Regions from separate parts of the Paenibacillus sp. UNC217MF genome, predicted to be linked through region 1. Evidence: predicted binding sites of a transcription regulator. Region 1 holds the regulator's gene; each other region holds the start of a gene.
What was found. The regulator LexA, encoded in region 1, represses DNA repair genes until DNA is damaged. The targets are predictions, from matches to a motif close to CGAACATATGTTCG.
Positions count from the first base shown of each region.

Region 2: a site for LexA is predicted at 1,269-1,282, ahead of recA (recombinase RecA). Genes of this name have one in related genera too.
Region 3: a site for LexA is predicted at 905-918, ahead of BP95_RS0101230 (DNA polymerase IV). Genes of this name have one in related genera too.

Region 1 is NZ_KK366027.1:784,552-786,835, reverse strand. Features, by position in the region: gene BP95_RS0119510 (DUF817 domain-containing protein) at 1-680, opposite strand, end outside; gene lexA (transcriptional repressor LexA) at 1,055-1,684, opposite strand; gene BP95_RS0119500 (LysM peptidoglycan-binding domain-containing protein) at 1,961-2,284, shown strand, end outside.
Region 2 is NZ_JMLT01000003.1:79,817-82,100, forward strand. Features, by position in the region: gene BP95_RS0100410 (regulatory protein RecX) at 1-65, opposite strand, end outside; gene recA (recombinase RecA) at 136-1,194, opposite strand; gene BP95_RS0100420 (competence/damage-inducible protein A) at 1,447-2,284, opposite strand, start outside.
Region 3 is NZ_JMLT01000003.1:240,111-242,394, forward strand. Features, by position in the region: gene BP95_RS0101230 (DNA polymerase IV) at 1-828, opposite strand, end outside; partial or broken gene BP95_RS32850 (Y-family DNA polymerase) at 976-1,186, opposite strand; gene BP95_RS0101235 (SOS response-associated peptidase) at 1,498-2,229, shown strand.

The sequences.
Region 1 (2,284 bases):
ACGAGATTCCAGCCGTTCGTCTGATGTGGATAATACCATGCGCCCAAGAAAGTCCCGATGTTTTCAGCCACCCATATAAAAAATCCGATTAAGACGAACGACAGAACAATCGGCATTCTTCGTGTCACGCCTAATACGGTATATTCCACGTAGGTTCTAAAGAAGATGACGAATAGCAAAATCATCAAAACCCAACGCAAATCGTAAATGAAGTGATGAGTCATGAAGTTGAAGTAAATCGCCGCACCTAGCGGAATCGTTAACCAAGCAGAAGGGTATCGATTTACCTTGACCTGCAGTCGTCGCCACGCTTGACATAAGTAACTTGCCACACTTGCGTACATAAATCCGCTATATAGAGGAACACCCAGTATTTTAGACCAACCGTCTTCCGGATAGCCCCATGATCCCATGTGGATTTTAAATATTTCAAGTGCAAGACCGATGAAATGGAACATACAGATTACTTTACATTCATCCATTGTTTCTATCCCAAACCGGATCATTAGAACCTGCGCCAAGATACAAACAAGCAATAGGAAATCATAGCGATGCATAAATGGAATGTCTATGATCTTCGTGAGTGCCAACATCGCGAAAATATAAGCGGGGAACAAGCAGGACATTGCCTGGTGCCAGCCAAAATTGAGGAATGATTTTAGTTTGAAAAAGTTATTCATAGTTATCTCCTACCTTGTGTTCGTGAAAATGAATTTTGAACAGTTATACGAGGTGTATCATTAGGTATTATCCTATTCAAATAAATACTTTTAGTCAATAAAAAATTATTGTTATACAATAAATATTTATTGCTAAAGTTGATGTGTGTATATATTCGATGTGGTATAAATCTCTCGAACGATTAGGGTTTATAAGAGTGAACAGTGGTGAGGTTGTTTCGATGAAGATAAGGAGAGAAAGTCGAATTTTATGAAGCTTCTTTTCTAGATGAGATTGTTCAGGTACTGTTCAGCAAATGATATGAAATAATAAGAAAGCAAAAATGCCTCGCTCCCTTCTTAAAAAGAAGAGAACGAGGCATCAATGTAATGTCTTAATGAAAATCACGGAACAAACCAATAACTTTGCCCAGAATCGTTACATGCTGTAAGCGAATCGGTTCATAGGTTGGATTCTCAGGCTGCAAGCGGATATGATCCTTCTCACGATAGAAAGTCTTAACCGTTGCTTCATCTTCTTCAGTCATGGCTACCACGATATCACCGTTGTTCGCTGTCTGCTGCTGACGCACGATGACAAAGTCGCCATTATGTATACCAGCCTCAATCATACTATTACCCATGACCGACAACATGAATACATTCTCGTCATCTCCCACCATATGCATAGGAAGAGGGAAGTAATCTTCAATATTCTCTGTTGCGGTAATTGGCTCGCCTGCAGTTACTTTCCCAACGACCGGCACGCGTGCGAAGGAGCGAGAGAAGTCTGTTGAACGTTCAGATTGATCATGGCTAAGCAGTTCAATAGCACGAGGCTTCGTAGGGTCACGTCGAATGAATCCCTTCTTCTCGAGTCGATCAAGATGACCGTGAACAGTGGAACTGGATGCTAGACCAACGGCTTCGCCTATTTCACGAACAGAAGGCGGATAACCTTTAGCTCGAACTTCATCACGTATAAAATCAAGGATAGCTTGTTGACGACTTGATATTTTAGACAAGGGTATCAACTCCAATGAATACTCTTTTGACAAAATTATACCACAGAACCTCCGTTCGTACAAACATAAGTTCTAAAGATTCTGAAGAAAAAGATTGTGAGAAGTTCGTAAATTACGAGAGAGAAACAAGAGAAAGTTAAATGAGGCTAAATGCTTATTTTTCGATAATATAAAAAGGGGAACGAACGTTCTAAAAAGGCATTGACTCAAACGTGTGTTCGTGTTAGATTAAATTATACAAGATAACAGAACAAGTGTTTGGGAGATGAGTCATTTATGATGTATACAACATATCGTTCAATCTATAAGGTGTCGACAACAGCTTCACAACCTATTCAGAAGAAGCGTTTGTTTCCTTTACGTGTTCGATTCATCATGAGCCTGATTGTATTGTTGTTCATTACTTGTGGAAGCATTGTTCAAGCGCTTGGCATGGATGATAGCCAAACGGAAATTGTAAATGGAGCTGCTGTGGAGCGCGTACTTGTTCAGCCTGGAGATACACTCTGGGGGATTGCATCCTCTTATAAGCCAGAACATACGGATACGCGTCAGTTTATATATGAAATCGTTGAGATGAATCAATTGAAAGGTGATATC
Region 2 (2,284 bases), on a different contig from region 1:
CGGCCTGCCTGCCTCTCGATTCGCTCTACACGAGTAATCGTTACGATGCGTTCGCTATCCTTCAAACGACTCTCCTCCATACAAATACATAGAAGCACCTTCGCTTAACGCGAAGGTGCTTGAGCTAACAACAAATTATTCGTCGTCACCTAATTCCAATTCAAGTGCATCATCGTCATCTTCACTGACACCCTTATCAGGGATTGTTGTAGTCAGATTGCTTGCTGCACGAATTTGATTTTCGATTGTAAGGGCAATCTCCGAATGTTCCTTCAAGAATTGCTTGGCATTCTCGCGGCCTTGACCCAGACGCTCTCCTTCGAAGGAGTACCATGCACCGCTCTTCTGCACGATATCCATCTCTGTACCAATATCGACGATGCTTCCCTCACGAGAAATACCTTCACCATACATAATATCGATGTCCGCCTGTTTGAATGGAGGCGCAACCTTATTCTTAACGACCTTAATCCGAGTGCGGTTACCAATCATGTCCGTACCTTGCTTAATGGTCTCAACACGACGCACATCAAGACGAACGCTGGAATAGAACTTCAAGGCACGGCCACCAGGAGTCGTCTCAGGGTTACCGAACATAACGCCAACCTTCTCGCGAAGCTGGTTAATGAAGATCGCAATCGTCTTCGACTTGCTGATTGCACCAGACAATTTACGCAAAGCCTGCGACATTAGACGTGCTTGCAGGCCGACATGGGAATCACCCATCTCGCCTTCAATCTCTGCTTTCGGCACAAGTGCAGCAACAGAGTCAATAACGATAATGTCTACTGCACCACTTCGTACCAATGCTTCCGCGATTTCAAGCGCCTGCTCCCCTGTGTCCGGTTGGGATAACAGGAGCTCATCGATATTAACGCCAAGCTTGTTCGCATATGCTGGATCCAATGCGTGCTCCGCATCAATAAATGCAGCTTGTCCACCTGTCTTCTGTACTTCTGCGATCGCATGAAGTGCAACCGTTGTCTTACCGGAAGATTCCGGTCCATATACTTCAATAATACGACCTCTCGGCAAACCACCGATTCCTAGAGCTATATCTAATGCAAGCGATCCACTTGGCACAATCTCCACTTGCATGTGATTGGATTCGCCAAGTTTCATGATCGAACCTTTACCGAATTGTTTCTCAATTTGACGCAAAGCCATTTCTAACGCAGCGCGACGATCTGACACAAACTCACTTCCTTCACTGATTCGTTTGATATATACATCATAACGTGTTTTATTCAGTTTGCCAAGCATTTTTTCGAACATACATTCGTTTTTCACGAACGTTTATTACTTTTATTTACATATTATCCACATACCAACATCTGGTGCACCAACAAAAAAAACCGCAACAAAGCGTGTATATACACTTCGTTACGGTTCTTCCGTATCTTATGATTCGATTGTATCCTCCACCACTACATTTGTCAACATTTGTTAATGGATATGTACAGTTCGATCCTGCAGCCTTCTCCACAATCGATACATAATAGCATATACAGTACGGCGGCGGATTCCTTCTCGATCTCCGTTCAAGCGAAGCTCTTCCACTACGATTTCCTTGCCCTTCTCCGCAATTGCAATATAAACGAGTCCTACAGGCTTCCGCTCGGAGTGAGCTGGTCCTGCTACGCCTGTTATGGCAACAGTGAAGTCTGTATCTGCAATATCACGCATCCCTTCAGCCATTGCCTTGGCTGTTGGCTCGCTGACCGCACCAGGCGCATTTTCACCCTCGAGCAGTTCATGAGGCACGCCTAGAATGCGCTCTTTCATCTCATTCGAATAGGTTACCGCCCCGCCGGCAAACACTTGAGAGCTTCCCGGAACAGCTGTGATCATGTCTGCAAACATCCCGCCCGTGCAGCTCTCAGCTGCGGACAAGGTCATGCCAAGCAGCGATAACTGCTCCACCAACACCTCTGGTAAAGATACATCCTTGGCAGCATACAAATGCATCCCCAGTCGGTTGTGAATTTCCTGTTCAACCTGATCAAGCTTCACATCTGCCTCGTGCTGATCTGTTCCTTTAACGGCTAAGCGAACGAGAACCTCGCCTTCCTTAGCATAGGTGGCAATCGTTGTGTCCGTCTGCTGTTCAATGAGATCAAGAAGAGTATTTTCCAATCCAGATTCACCTATGCCTGCGAACTTCAACATCCGTGTATATAAGGAAGACTGATCAATGAGTTGCTGGCTCTTCAACCAAGGAATCGCCTCATTATCGAGCATCGGCTTCATTTCACGAGGTGGTCCAGGAAGCAGTACATATGTA
Region 3 (2,284 bases), on a different contig from region 1:
AGAATGCACATAATCCCTCGGCAGGGTCATCATGTGACCAATCGATTTGGGAGGTGTTTGAAATGTACCCGGTGTTACCGGACTATCATCCAAGCCGTTCGCAGTTCGCCACATCACCTCGGCATGAATATCCGACTGTTTGCCGAATCGAGCTCGAAATTTATTTTTGAGCTGGGGCAATGGAGTTCTCGCAATATCCCCAATCGTAACTATCCCTAGTTTCGCAAAATGCTTGCACATTCGAGATCCAACACCGAACATTTTATGAACGGGCTCTTTCCACAGCATGGTGGGAACGTCGGATGGATGCAAAGTAAAAATACCGCTTTTATTTTTTTTGGCCCAAATATCCGTTGCCGTCTTAGCCAATATTTTATTGGTACCGATCCCGATTCGAATCCGCACCCCTGTCTGGAGCATTACCCGTTTCTGGATTTCCTTCGCAATGGTGATTGGATCACCAAAAATGGATTGACTGGCTGTCACATCCAAAAATTGTTCGTCAATACTAAACACTTCAACCAAATCCGTAAACTCTTCATAAATCTGAGTAATCATCAATGAAACATCGATATAATGCTGCATACGAGGACGCATAATGATGAGATCGGGGCATTTCTTGAGTGCTTCACCCAACCGTTCGGCTGATGTCACACCAAAACTTTTAGCGATCGGGCACGCGGCCAGAATAATCCCTGAACGACGTGTAGGGTCACCAGCTACTGCTACTGCTTTATTTTGATATTCTGGATGATCTGCTTTTTCTACACTTGCGTAGAAGCTTTCGCAATCGGCCAAAAATATTACCCTTTCCCTTTTCTGACTCACATTAAAGCCCTCCAATAGTTATAAATCATATTACATACACAATCACAAAATAAGAACGTATATTCCTATTGTATGACGAACGTACATTCGTTATGCAAGTAATAGGCTGCCCGGCACATCCAAATGCTGTTCATCCATACGGGGCTAAACAACAATAAGGTCTGCACATTTACTAATGGCTTCGCCAAGTCGAGCCGCCCCACTGTATGACACCATGCTTCTTAGTTGTAGGGCAAGCTGCAAGTGCGATACCAGCACGACGAGCAGGATCGCCTACTACAACTAGCAGACGATCCTTGTATTCAGGGTGTGAAACCTTCCCCGCACTCGCATAGAACGATTGACAATCTGCCAACATAATAACTCGTTCTCATGATTTATTCGGTTTGCCATCCATACACCCTTCACCCCACTGAGAACGTTTGTTCTTATACACTCAGAATACCGAACATACATTCTCTTTTCAACAGGGATATTTTGAAAATTCGGATCGAATGGTGTCGAGCAGGCAAGGATCTACTGCGGATGGCGTATAACTTCAAATTCACGCTGAATGTATGTAAAGTTTAAGTCGTTTCATGTGACTGAGGGATCACCTCACGGGAAGGAAGAGAATGTGATATGATGAGATCACCATAGGATAGAACGGACAAGAGAGGAAGACGTAACGTGTGTGGACGATATACATTAACCGTGACCATTGAACAGCTAATGGCGCACTATCTGCTTGATTCAGGAGCCCTCGTGCCCTTCCATGAGCCGCGCTACAATATTGCGCCGAGCCAGCAAGTACCTGCCCTGATTCATGATGGTACGAAGCTGCGGCTTGGACCGCTTAAGTGGGGCCTCATTCCAGCTTGGGCGAAGGACGAGAAGTTCGCTGCACGAACAATTAATGCACGCGCCGAAACCGTTGGGGACAAGCCCGCCTTCCGCCTCCCATTCCAGCGGAAGCGATGCATTATACCAGCAGACAGCTTCTATGAATGGAAACGCAGTCCAGATGGAACGAAGCAGCCTATGCGTATTAGACGCACTGATGGCGGTATTTTCAATATGGCAGGATTATATGACACATGGGTCAATCCCAATGGGGAGAAAATCAGCACCTGCACGATCATCACGACGACTCCGAACGAGCTGATGGAGCCGATTCATGATCGAATGCCGGTTATTTTACCAGAGGATCAGCTGTCATTCTGGCTTGATCGCCGAATGACCGACACTGGGAAGCTTCAATCCGTTCTCCTTCCCTATCCGTCTAAGCTAATGGAGGTCTACCCTGTCAGCGCTAAGGTGGGGAATACACGAGTGGACGATCCCTCCTGTATCGAGCAGATAAGCGAGCAGCACCAAGAGGAGACACCAGACAGCGTCCCCCCTACCTTATTTACGCTATAAACCTATCTCTAGCATATAGCAGTATCACGCCATGCTCCTTCATCTCGCAATCGCG